2 regions of the Variovorax sp. 05L425 genome follow, and region 2 is predicted to be linked to the other one. Evidence: riboswitches for the same ligand, from Rfam matches in the RefSeq annotation. Region 2 holds a riboswitch; the other holds the start of a gene.
The links. Region 2 has a riboswitch for glycine ahead of AC1DN9_RS07955 (D-amino acid dehydrogenase). Riboswitches for the same ligand answer to the same signal wherever they lie in the genome.
Positions count from the first base shown of each region.

Region 1 (6,312 bases), on a different contig from region 2:
GTGATCCTTCAGGCGCGCGCTGATGTAGTTGGCGCTGAGGATCGCGGTCTCGGTCGCCGCCTTCAAGCCGGGCGCGCCCATCATGCGGCAGTACATCCAGCTGATCGGCAGCACGGCCGCATTGCCCAGCGGTGCCGCCGACACCGCGCCCACGCCGTGTGAGGCGATGCCGCCCGTCGCATGGCCCGGCAGATACGGCACCAGGTCCTCGACCACGCACACAGGGCCGACGCCCGGACCGCCGCCGCCATGGGGAATGCAGAAAGTCTTGTGCAGGTTCAGGTGACTCACATCGCCGCCGAACTCGCCGGGCGCTGCCACGCCGACGAGCGCATTCATGTTGGCGCCGTCCACGTACACGCGACCGCCGTGCGCATGCACGATCTCGCACAGCTCCTTCACACGGGTCTCGAAGACGCCATGGGTGCTGGGGTAGGTGATCATCACCGCGGCCAGCTTGTCGCCATGGGCACCGCATGCGCGCTTGAGGTCGTCGATGTCGACATTGCCTTCGGCATCGCAGGCCGTGACCACCACCTTCATGCCGGCCATGTGGGCACTGGCCGGATTGGTGCCGTGCGCCGAGAAGGGAATCAGGCACACATCGCGATGGCCTTCGCCCCTGGCTTCATGAAAGGCCTTGATCGCAAGCAGGCCCGCGTACTCGCCCTGCGAGCCCGCGTTGGGCTGCAGGCTGATGCCCGCGTAGCCGGTGGCTTCGCACAGCCATGCGCGCAGCTGCTTGTCGAGTTGGGCATAGCCCTGGAGCTGTTCAGCCGGCGCGAAGGGATGGATGTTCGCGAATTCGGGCCAGGTGATCGGGATCATCTCGCTCGTCGCGTTGAGCTTCATGGTGCAGCTCCCGAGCGGGATCATGCTGCGATCGAGCGCGAGGTCCTTGTCGCCGAGGCTGCGGATGTAGCGCAGCATCGCGGTTTCGCTCTTGTGCGTGTTGAAGACCGGATGCGTCAGGAATGCGCTGGTGCGGCGCAAGTCCTCGGGGATGCGCGAGGCGATCCGGCCGGCGAGTTCGTCGAAACGCGGCATCGGCGTGCCCGCGGGCACGAACAGCGCCCAGAGCGTCTCGATGTCGGCGCGCGTCGTGGTTTCGTCGAGCGAAATGCCCAGGTGGTTCTGCACGCGCAGACCCAGGTTGATGCAGGCGGCCTCGGCGCGTTCCACGATCTTCGCGGTGTCTTCGCCGGTCTTGACGGTGAGCGTGTCGAACGCCGTCGCGTTGATCAACTCGCGGCCCATCTGTTCGAGACCTTGCGCGAGGATCGACGTGAGTGACGCGACGCGCTGCGCGATGCGACGGATGCCCTCGGGTCCGTGGTAGACCGCGTACATGCTGGCGATCACCGCGGGCAGCACTTGCGCGGTACAGATGTTGGACGTCGCCTTCTCGCGCCGGATGTGCTGCTCGCGTGTCTGCAGCGCGAGGCGGTAGGCGGGCTCGCCGTGCGTGTCGACGCTGACGCCCACGATGCGCCCGGGCAGCGAGCGCTTGAATTCGTCGCGGCATGCCAGGTAGGCGGCATGCGGGCCGCCGTTGCCCATCGGCATGCCGAAGCGCTGTGTGCTGCCGCAGACGATGTCCGCATCCCATTCGCCGGGCGGCGCGAGCAACGTGAGCGCGAGCAGGTCGGCCGCTACGCAGAAGGCTGCGTCGAACTGGTGCGCGTGGCCGGCGAGCGGTCGCAGGTCGTGTACGTGACCCGTCGTGGCGGGGTATTGCGCCAGAACGCCGAAGAATTCGCAGCTCGCCATCAGGTGGGGCAGGGTCTCCGACACCGTGCTGACCCGTACCTCGATGCCCAGCGGCGCCGCGCGCGTCTTGATGACCTCGATGGTCTGCGGGTGGCAGTCGCCCGATACCAGGAACACGTTGCTCTTGCTCTTGACGCTGCGGCGCGCGAGCGTCATCGCCTCGGCCGCCGCGGTGGCCTCGTCGAGCATCGACGCATTCGCGATGGCCATGCCTGTCAGGTCACAAACCATCGTCTGGAAATTGACCAGCGCCTCCATGCGACCTTGCGAGATTTCGGCCTGGTAGGGCGTGTAGGCGGTGTACCAGGCGGGGTTCTCCAGCACGTTGCGCAGGATCACGCCTGGCGTGTGGGTGCCGTAGTAGCCCTGTCCGATGAAGCTCTTCGCCACCTTGTTCTTCGCGGCGATGGCCTTGAGTTCGGCCAGCGCGTCGGCCTCCGTCACCGGCGCAGGCAAGCGCATCGGCCGCGTGCGCCGGATGGCCGGCGGCACGATGCCGTCGATCAGTTCGGCCCGCGTGGCCGAGCCGATCGCCGACAGCATTCGCGATTCGTCAGCAGCTTCGATGCCAATGTGGCGCGCAATGAATTCCTCGGCGTTCTCAAGCTCGCTGAGCGAAGGGAAGAGGGGCAGGACGGGTGTCGACATGGATGGAGGGCTCAGGAGGGCAGGGGACCGGGGTTAGTTCAGTTTTCGGCTGCGAACTTTTCGTACGTGGTGTCGTCGAGCAGGCTTTCGAGTTGCGTCACCTCGCTGACGCGCACCTTGAAGAACCAGCCTGCGTCCATCGGCGCGCTGTTGGCGAGCGAGGGGTCGGCGCGCAGCGCTTCGTTGACTTCGGTGATTTCGCCGGAGACCGGCATGAAGACGTCGGCGGCGGCCTTGACCGACTCGACCACACCCGCGACCTCGCCCTGGGCGAAAGTCTTGCCCACTTCAGGCAGATCGACGAAGACCACGTCACCCAGTGCGTCCTGCGCGTGGACGGTGATGCCGACGGTGACGAGCGTCGCGTCCGCTTCCTGGCGAACCCACTCGTGATCCTTGGTGTACTTGGTGGTCATGAACAAAAGCTCCTTGAGATAAGAAATCGGAACGAAATCGGCAGGACTTGAAGATCGGGTCTCAGCCGCGGAAATAGCGCGCCGGGACGAAAGGCATGGTGCTGACTTCCATCAACACCGGCTTGCCGCGCACCATCGCCTGGATGCGCGTGCCGGGCTCGGAATAGGCCAGCGCAACGTAGGCCATGGCGACGGGCCGGTCGACTGTGGGGCCGAGCAGTCCGCTGGTCACCTGGCCGATGGCGAGGCCTTCGAAGGATTCGAGCAGCGTGCCGTCGCGCACCGGAACACGCTCCAGCGCGACGAGGCCCACGCGTTTGCGCTTGAGGGTGTCGTGGTCGAGATGGCCCGCCGTGCCGTCCGCGGCAGTGAGTTGCGCCAGCACCTTGGCCGCGCCCGGGAAGCCGCCTTCGCGCGCACCACCGGAACGTCGCACTTTCTGCATGGCCCAGACGAGCGAGGCTTCGACTGGCGTGGTCGTCTCGTCGATGTCGTTGCCGTAGAGGCAAAGCCCGGCTTCGAGCCGCAACGAATTGCGCGCTCCCAGGCCGATGGGCTTGACCTCGGGTTGCGCGAGCAGCAGCCGCGCAAGGCGTTCGGCGTCCGCGGCGCCGACGGAGATCTCGAAGCCGTCTTCGCCGGTGTACCCGCTGCGGGTCACGAAAGCCGGAATGCCGCCGATCTGCACGGCGCCGCCGGTCATGAAGACAAAGCGCTCGACGCCGGGCGACAGACGCGCCAGCGTCGCGGCAGCCTGCGGTCCCTGAAGCGCGAGCAACGCGTGGTCGGGCATCGGCAGGACCTGGCAACGGTGCCCGATCTTCGCGGTGATGTGCGCGATGTCGGCCTGCTTGCAGGCGCCGTTGACGATCACGAACAGCGAGTCGTTGCCCTCGTTGAAGAACATCAGGTCGTCGAGGATGCCGCCGTCGTCATTGAGCAGCAGCCCGTAGCGCTGCTTGCCGGGCGCCAGGCCGATCACATCCACCGGCATCAGCGTCTCGAAGGCGGCCGCGGCATCGGGGCCGGACAGGCGCAACTGGCCCATGTGGGAAATATCGAAGAGCCCCGCAGCCTCGCGCGTGTGCTTGTGTTCGGCCATGAGGCCCGCCGGGTATTGCACGGGCATCGAGTAGCCGGCGAAAGGCACCATGCGCGCGCCGAGTTCCACATGCAGGGCGTGAAGCGGGGTCTTCAGAAGATCGTCAGTCGATTCGGAGGCCAAGGCTCTCTCCAAAAGGGGGCAGTCCAGATCCATGACCGAAGCCATGGGCCACCCCTGCTGTCCGCTTTACCTGAGAGATTCACCCCACGATCGGGGCTTGCTCCTTCGGTGGACGAGTCCGTCGTCGCGACGGGTCGTCTCTCTCCAGCAAGGAAACGCCCTGAATGCGGGCGCTTCGCCAGTCCTTTTGCCTGAGCGTTCGGGCCCGCGCTTCGATGGGACCTGCGCCTTCGGCGGCCCCGACGCGGCGGGGCTCTCTCCTGACTGCGCGAGTGTAAGGGATCGAAGGCGTGCCCAACGGCGAATTCAGTGAAGTTGCTGCACCGGAAGAAGCCTGTCGATGCGTTCAGTTTCAAGTTTCAGTATTTGCGACGCATCAGGTATTCGATGCACTCGAAGAATGCCTCGCTGAGCAGGGCCAGCACCGCCGCGGGTATGGCCCCGGCGACCAGCAGTTCGCGATCGTTGAGTGCCAGGCCGGTCACGATGCGTTCGCCGAAACCGCCCGCGCCGATGAAGGCCGCAATCGTCGCGGTGCCGATGGCGATGGTCGTCGCCGTCCGCACGCCGGCAAGGATCGTGGGGAGTGCCAGCGGCAGCAGCACCACCCGCAGGGTCTGGCCGCCGGTCATTCCCAGTGCGGTCCCTGCCTGCCGCAACCCGACCGGGACTTCGGCCAGGCCGGTGACCGTGTTCCGCATGATCGGCAAGAGCGAATAGAGCGTGAGCGCGATCAGCGCCGGCACCAGGCCGATCGCGCCGACGGCCGAGATCAGGATCGCCAGCAGTGCGAGCGAGGGAATGGTCTGCAGCAGGCCCGTGAGCCCCAGGACGAGCGCACGCGCGTTCAGGTGCGGAAAAACGAGGACTCCTAACGGCACCGCGATCAGGATGGCGACGCCGACCGAGACCGCCACCAGCAGCAGATGCTGACGCGCGAGGCGGACAAGGTCGGGGCCGAACAGCTTGGCGAGGAAACCCCGTGCCGCGGCCTCCTTGGGGAGGGCGGAGCCGGTTGTCTTGGCGGCGGGTGCCTGGGCGACGATCTTGCTCTGCGCCAGGAAGTCACGCGCGATCGCGTCGAACGCCACGCCCTGCAATTCGGCACGCGCATTCATTGCGATCATGGCGTGCTCGTCGACGCGGCCTTCGAGTTTCTGCAATGCCGCCCACGCCTTGGGCAATCTTGTCGGCACGTCGAGCCGGTAGAGCACCACCGCGTCGTAGCGAGGGAAATATTGGCGGTCGTCCTCGAGCACACGGAGGCCGAGATGATCGATCTTGGCGTCGGTGGTGTAGATGTCGGTGACGTCGATCTGCTTCGCCGCGATGGCGTCGTAGGCGAGCCCATGATCCAGCCCCGTCGGCGTCTGTGTGAAACCGTATCGAGCAGCCAACCCTTGCCAGCCGTCGGCGCGGCCGATGAATTCGTTCGACAGTCCGAGCTTCAGTTCAGGATGGCTGGCGAGGTCGCTCAGGCTTCGCACGCCGAGGCGGTCCGCATCGGCCGCGCGCATGGCGAGCGCATAGCCGTCGTTGAACCCGAAGGGAATCGCCGCGCCCAGGCCCAGCGGCCGGAGCGCCGCGTTCATGTCCTCGAGCGTCATCGACTGAGGGCTCTTGAGGATCTCCAGGGCGATGGTACCGGTGTATTCGGCATAGAGATCGATGCTGCCGGAACTCAAGGCCTCGTAGACGATGGCCGTGTTGCCGAGTCCCTGCCGGACCACCGGGGGGGTGGCGGTATGCGGCGCCGCAGTCTGCGCGAGAACCTCTGCCAGGATGTACGACTCGGTGAATCGCTTGGAGCCGATGCGAAGCCCGTCGGCCCCGCCTTGCGCGTGCGACGGCGTGGGGTTGCCCAGAAGGCCCATAAGGCCCAGCAGGCCCAGGCAGGCCAGGGTGGTGACCCAGATTCGGCGCAGTGGACGCATCGACCCAGTGTATCGGCGTCATGGCGGCGAGGACCATCCGATGCACAGGCTCCTTCTCCTACAAAGGATGGTGCGCCGTGCCGATGCTGCACTGCAGCGGATGAACGCAGAATGAACAAGTGCGGATCAACTATGTTCGACGCGGTGAAGGCAAGCCCCTGTTGCTGGTCCATGGCCTTGGCGGCACCTGGCGGTCGTGGCGGACCGTGCTGACGCCGCTGGCCGCACAGCGCAGTGTCGTGGCGATCGATCTGCCGGGTTTCGGCAAGAGTCCGGAGCTGAAAGGCGAAGTCTCCATTCGCACGATGTGCGACGCGGT
Region 1 is NZ_JBFTNY010000002.1:236,212-242,523, reverse strand. It holds gene gcvP (aminomethyl-transferring glycine dehydrogenase) at 1-2,418, opposite strand, end outside; gene gcvH (glycine cleavage system protein GcvH) at 2,457-2,834, opposite strand; gene gcvT (glycine cleavage system aminomethyltransferase GcvT) at 2,896-4,059, opposite strand; glycine riboswitch at 4,107-4,217, opposite strand; glycine riboswitch at 4,233-4,332, opposite strand; gene AC1DN9_RS03320 (ABC transporter permease/substrate-binding protein) at 4,419-5,933, opposite strand; gene AC1DN9_RS03315 (alpha/beta fold hydrolase) at 6,113-6,312, shown strand, end outside.
Region 1: another riboswitch for glycine. It lies ahead of gcvT (glycine cleavage system aminomethyltransferase GcvT); the one in region 2 lies ahead of AC1DN9_RS07955 (D-amino acid dehydrogenase).

Region 2 (6,312 bases):
TTCGCGGTCGGCGGCAACGGCAACATCCCGGGACATGGCGCCGTGGGCGGCGTTTTCTCGGGGGGCTTGTCGGGCGTGGTGTTCGGCGAAGGCGTGCGTCTGGTGTCGCGCGTCACGCAGGGCTGCCAACCCGTGTCGGAGGAGCGTGAAATCACCGAGGTCGATGGCAACCTGCTGCTGACGCTCGATGGCGAGCCTGCACTCGATGTGCTGCTGGACGATCTGAACGTATCCCTCGACGCGCCCGAGCATGCGGTGGACGCGGTGCGTGCCACGCTGGTGGGGCTGGCCGAGGCCGGCAGCGACGGCGTCCGTCGTACGCGCGACCTGGGTGCCGATGTCCGGGTGCGGCACATCATTGGCCTCGACCCGACGCGTCGCGGCGTGGCGATTGCCGACGTGGCCGAAGTCGGCATGCGCTTGAGCTTCTGCCGGCGCAACGCGCAGGCCGCGCGCTCCGACCTCATGCGTGTGTGCGCCGAAATCCGGGAGGAACTGGAGCCCGAGGAGCAAACCTTGGCCACCGCGCGCGCAGTGGCGGCCGGCGAGGCCGAAGCGGCGCCGCATCCGGCCCGCCGCATCGCCGGTGCCGTCTACGTGAGTTGCTCAGGCCGCGGCGGCCCGCACTTCGGCGCGCCGGGCGCCGAGTTGCAGATCGTGCGACACGCGCTGGGCGATGTGCCGCTGGTCGGCTTCTTCGCCGCCGGCGAGATTGCGCGGCACCACCTGTATGGCTACACCGGCGTCTTGACGGTCTTCACCAGCGACGACTGAGGCTTCGTTTCTGCGCGCGCGCCGGTGAAGCTGAAATCCACCTCGGGCGCGAGACCGCTGACGATGCGTGCGATCGACTTGCCCGAGCCGCAGGCATGGGTCCAGCCCAGCGTGCCGTGGCCGGTGTTGAGGAACAGGTTCGGCAGTTTCGTCGCGCCGATCAGGGGCACGTTGCTCGGCGTCGCTGGGCGCAGCCCGGTCCAGAACTGAGCTTGCGTGGCGTCGGCGGCACCCGGAAACAATTGTTCGACCCGTCGCACGATGGCTTCGCAGCGCACGCGGTTCAGGTCGCGGTCGTAGCCGTTGAACTCCGCCGTGCCTGCAATGCGCATCCGATCGCCGGTTTCGGAGGTGTAGCGCGAGAAGACGAGCTTGAATTCGTCATCGGTCAACGACACCTGGTAGGCCTTGGGCGCGTCCACGACCGGCATCGTGACCGAATAGCCTTTGGCCGGGTAGATCGGCAGGCGGATGCCCAGCGGCGCGGCAAGCAGCGGGCTCAGGGAGCCCATGGCCAGCACGAAGGCATCGCCCCGGATGCGCTGGAACCGGCCCTCGCTATCGGTCGCTTCCACATGGTCGATCGTTCCGCCGGCCTCACGAAGAGCGGTCACGGTGTGGCTCATCAGGAAGCGAACACCTGCGGCCTTGGCCAGCGCCGCGAGTTCGCGCGCGAAGTGGTTCGCATCGCCCGATTCGTCTTCGGCGGTGTAGGTGGCGCCGGCCAGTTGCGGGCGGACGTGCGCCAGCGCGGGCTCAAGTTTCACTGCTTCATCTGCCGAGATGACGCGGCGATCGCAGCCCAATGCGCGCATCTGTTCGGCTGGCGCCAGAGCGGCGTCGAATTCCTTCTGCGTCGTATAGAAGTGCAGGATGCCCTGGGTCCGCTGGTCGTAGGCGATACCGGTGTCGCGGCGCAGTTGCTGCAGCGTTTCGCGGCTGTAGGTGCCCAGGCGAACGATCTGCTCGATGTTGTGGCGGGTGCGCGCCGGCGTGCATTCGCGCAGGAACTGCAGTCCCCAGAGCCACTGCCGCATGTCGGCGCGGAGGCGGAAGAGCAGGGGAGCGTCCTCCTTGCCGAGCCATTGCAGCACCTTCAGCGGCGCGCTCGGATTGGCCCAGGGCTCGGCATGGCTCACCGATATCTGGCCGCCGTTGGCGAAGCTGGTTTCGGCAGCAGGTGTGGCCTGCCGGTCGATCACGGTCACTTCATGGCCGAGTTGCTGGAGGAAGTAAGCCGAAGTCACGCCGAGCAAGCCGGCGCCAAGAACGATCACGCGCATTTCAAGAACCCTCGAAGGTTGCAGCGCTTGGCTCGAACGGAAACGGATGCTGTGAAAAAGAAAAGCAACCGGACCGTGCGTCCAAGTTGCCGCTCCCCCTGTCCTCGGTACCTGAGAGATTCACCCGTTGCGCCCGCAACAGGTTTGCTCCTTCGGTGCATCACGTGGTGTGATGGCTCTCCAGACGGCTCTGACAGTTGGTGCAGTACAGGCTCGTTTGTGCGAGCCGACCTGAGCGTTTATGGGAGTTTGCGCCTTCGGTGGGGCCGCCAAGCGGCCCGCTCTCCTGCAGTGCGGCGATTGTAGGGGCGCCGCGCCCGGCTGGCTACAGCCCTCTGAAGGCGAAGTCGAGTTCGGGCCGCAAGCCACTGACGATACGGGCGATCGATTTGCTCGCGCCGCAGGCGTGCGTCCATGTCGCCGTGCCCGGGGCGGTATTGAGGAACAGGTTGGGGACTCGCGTCTTGCCGACCATTGGCAGCCGATTGCGGCTCACCGCGTGCATGGCGGTTTCGAACGAAGCCTGCGCGGTGTCAGTCATGCCGGGAAACAGCGCCTCGATGCGCCTGAGGATCGCTTCGAAGCGGTCCGAGTCTGGCTCGCTCTGCTCGTCATGGCTCACGCGCACGGTGGAAGAAACCCGGAGATAGACACCGTTGGCGTTCTCGACGCGTGCGATTCGAAGCTTGCCCTGTCGGTCGTGCAGCGCGATGTGCGGTGCGTGCGCGGCGTCCCTGACCGGCATCGTGGCGATGTACTCGCGAACGAAATTCAGCGGCATGTCGATGCCAAGGTCTTCCGCATGCGGAACGCTCGATGCGCCCAGGGCGAGAACATAGGACTGCGCGCGCACGGTGGTGGGTTGTCCTTGTGCATCCAGCAGGTCGACATGACTGATGCGGCCGTCACGCGTCTTCAGCGAGACCACGGTGTGCTTCATCATGAAGCGCACACCGGCCGCGCGGCAAAGAAAGACGATGCTTGCCGCGAACTGGGCGGGATCGCGTGCCGGGTCCTCGAGCGAGAAAGTCGCTCCGGCGAGCTTGCTGCCGACGGCATGCAATGCAGGCTCCAGGCCCGTGGCCTCTTCGGCGGAGAGCAGACGTTCCTCGCAGCCGAGTTCGGACCAGTGGGGTGCGCGGGCCATGCGCCCATGGAAGGCTTGGGCGTCGGTGAAGAAGTTCATGAGCCCGTTCGAGCGCGGCCGTTGCGACATGCCGGCCTCGTCACGCAGCGCACGTGCGCTCTCGCGGCTGTAGGCGGCGAGACGCACCATGTGCTCAAGCGGGTCGCGTTTCGCCGGTTCGCCAATGGCTCGGTCGAGCAGCTTGGCGATGCGATGACGCACCTTTGCGCGCAGGCGGGACCAGCCGCCTTCTGTTCGTCGCGCATAGGCCGAATACGCTTCGGAGCGTTGCAGCGCAATCGCAGATTCGCTGGGTTCGGCCCGGCCCCGGGCCTTGGCGGCGGGGGTCGCGTGGCGGTCCACCACGATCACCTCGTGACCGAGTTGCTGAAGGTAATAGGCCGTCGTTACACCGAGCAAACCGGCGCCGAGCACAACCACGCGCATGTCCGAATCCTTTTGGGATGGCATGAACGGCGGGTGTTGGTGCTTACTGTGCAAAGCGCCGAGACCCGGGGTTCAGACTGCCGCTCCCTCTGTCTCCTTTACCTGAGAGTTTCATTCGCTGCGCCATGCAGCGGATTTGCTCCGTCGGTGCACCACGTCGCGTGGCGTCTCTCCAGTCGGCGATTGATCAATGTGAGGCAGTCACCGAACCGCTGTTGCGGTTCACCTGAGCGTTCATGGGAGTTTGCGCCAACGGTGGGACGACGAATGCGTCCGCTTTTCTGCGGGGCGAATTTTATAGAGGAAACCGGTTTCTGTGTGTTTCAGGCCCTGCGCAGACGCGTGAACAATTCGAACTCCCAGTTGCGCATGCCCAGGAGCAGGGTGTAGCCCTCCCGCTCCTTGGGCGACAGCTTCTGGTCGGTCTGGTGCTGCTGGGCGAAGTCCTGTGCAACGCGCTGCAGGCGGTCCAGGAAGGCAGGCGCCAGCGATTTGCTGATCGATCCATGCACCAACAGGAGGCCTTCGGCCGGGCCGTCGAAGCCGCCGCGGTAGTAGTCGAGCACGACGTTCTCGCGAAAGAAATCCATCACCGGGCCGTGCGGGCGCCATCGGAAGGTCTTGGCGAGCTTCAGGCGGTAGCGGTTCAGCGGACGCAACTCGATGATGCCGATGCGGTCGAGTTGCGCCAGGTAGCCGATGCATTCGGCCTCGGTGATGCGGTAGGCGGCGACGATCTGCTCCAGCGTCCATTGGCTCAGCACGCAGATGGCGAGCAGCAACAACTTCTTGTCCCTGACGACAGCTTTTTCTTGCTCGAGCGTCAGTTCCTTGAGCAAGGGCTGGGCGTCCGCCACGCGGCGGGCGAGTTCCGCGAAATCGATCTTGAGCGCCCGGCAGATCGCGTCGACCCGCGTCAGCGGCATGTCGCCCTTGGCGAGCATCCGCTTCACGCTGGATTCGGCCATGTCCAGCGACTTGGCGAGATCCGCGTAAGTCATGTGGGCGTTCTTGAGTTCGTTCTTGAGGGCGACGACCAGATCGACAGTGGTGCTCATGAGGTGGTGGTATTGCCGGCTGATACCGGGGGTGGTGAAAAAGTGCTCCGTATCGATTCTCGATGCCAGGGAGGGGGTCGGCAACCTAGATTGCGCCCATCGAGCTATTCATCGGAGTCCGTCATGCCACTGTCGTCCTTCTCCAACCGTGAACGTTGCCTCGTTTCGCTGTTCGCGCTGCTCCTTTTGGCCGCAATCGCCGGGCCGGTCCTTCCGGCCTCTGGCCTCGCCGGGGCGCCGTTCGCCGATCGCCATGCCTGGCACGGCCTGCCAAATGCGATGGATGTGTTGAGCAACCTGCCCTTCGTCGCGATCGGCATCTGGGGCCTGCGCTGGCTGCATTGGCTCGATCGCGCGCACGAAGACGCGCTCGACGCCTCACCGCTGCCCCAAGCGGGCGCTCACCTTCCCGTGAATGCGCTCGATTGCGCCTGGGTGTTCTTTGCCGGCCTGATCCTGACCGCTGCCGGGTCCGCCTTCTATCACCTGCAGTCCGATGGCATGCGCCTGGCAGCCGACCGTGCAGGCATGGCGGTGGCTTTTTCGGGCCTGGTCGGCCTGGTGGTCTGCGAGCGAGTCAGCGCACGCGCCGGATGGCCGGCCGCATGGTTCACGATGGTCGGCGGCCTGCTGGCGGCGGCCGTCTGCCACAGGACCGGGAATGCGCTGCCCTGGGCGCTGGTGCAGTTCGGTGGCATGGCGCTGATCGTGATCCTCTCGCTGGCAAAGCCGTTGAACGGCGCCATCGGGCTGAAGTTGGGCTGGGTGATCTTCTTCTACGCCATGGCCAAGTTGTTCGAGGTGTCGGATCAGGCCATCTATGACGTCACGCAGGACCTGATATCGGGTCATAGTCTCAAGCATTTGACCGCTGCATTGGCGGCGCTGCCGGTGTTGCACGGGCTCCAGGCAATGGGTCGTCAGACCCTGCGGCACAATCCGGGCGCAGCCGCAGTGACGGCTTGAGGAACCCGCCAGCCAGGCTTTGCGAATGACCACAACTGCCAACGCATCATCCTCCCCCATGCCTGATACGCATGCGCACGCCAACCAGTTCGCGCTTCTGGGCCAGCGGCGCTTTGCGCCGTTCTTCTGGACGCAGTTCGCCGGCGCGGCAAACGACAACCTCTTCAAGTTCGCCTTCACGGTCATGGTGACCTACCAGCTGCAGCTCAGCTGGATGCCGCCGGCCATGGCGGGGCTCGCGATCGGGGCGCTGTTCATCCTGCCGTTCCTGCTCTTCTCGGCCACGGCCGGGCAGCTCACGGACAAATATGACAAGACGAAGATGATCCGCTTCGTCAAGAACCTCGAGATCGCGATCATGCTGATCGCGGCATGGGGTTTCATGCGGGCGGACGCCGCGGTGCTGCTTGGCTGCGTCTTCCTGATGGGACTGCATTCCACCTTGTTCGGGCCGGTCAAGTTCGCTTATCTGCCGCAGGTGCTGGACGCGCGCGAGCTCACGGGCGGCAACGGCATGGTCGAGATGGGCACCTTCGTCGCCATCCTGCTCGGCCAGGTCGCCGGCGGCCTCCTGGTCGCTGTACCGCATATCGGCCACACCTCGGTGGCCCTGGCCTGCGTGCTGCTTGCGCTGGCCGGGCGTGGGGTGGCGCAGGCG
Region 2 is NZ_JBFTNY010000005.1:112,172-118,483, reverse strand. It holds gene AC1DN9_RS07960 (FIST signal transduction protein) at 1-774, shown strand, start outside; gene AC1DN9_RS07955 (D-amino acid dehydrogenase) at 735-2,057, opposite strand; glycine riboswitch at 2,146-2,251, opposite strand; glycine riboswitch at 2,256-2,356, opposite strand; gene AC1DN9_RS07950 (FAD-dependent oxidoreductase) at 2,383-3,654, opposite strand; glycine riboswitch at 3,710-3,816, opposite strand; gene AC1DN9_RS07945 (helix-turn-helix domain-containing protein) at 3,954-4,688, opposite strand; gene AC1DN9_RS07940 (hypothetical protein) at 4,812-5,654, shown strand; gene AC1DN9_RS07935 (MFS transporter) at 5,680-6,312, shown strand, end outside.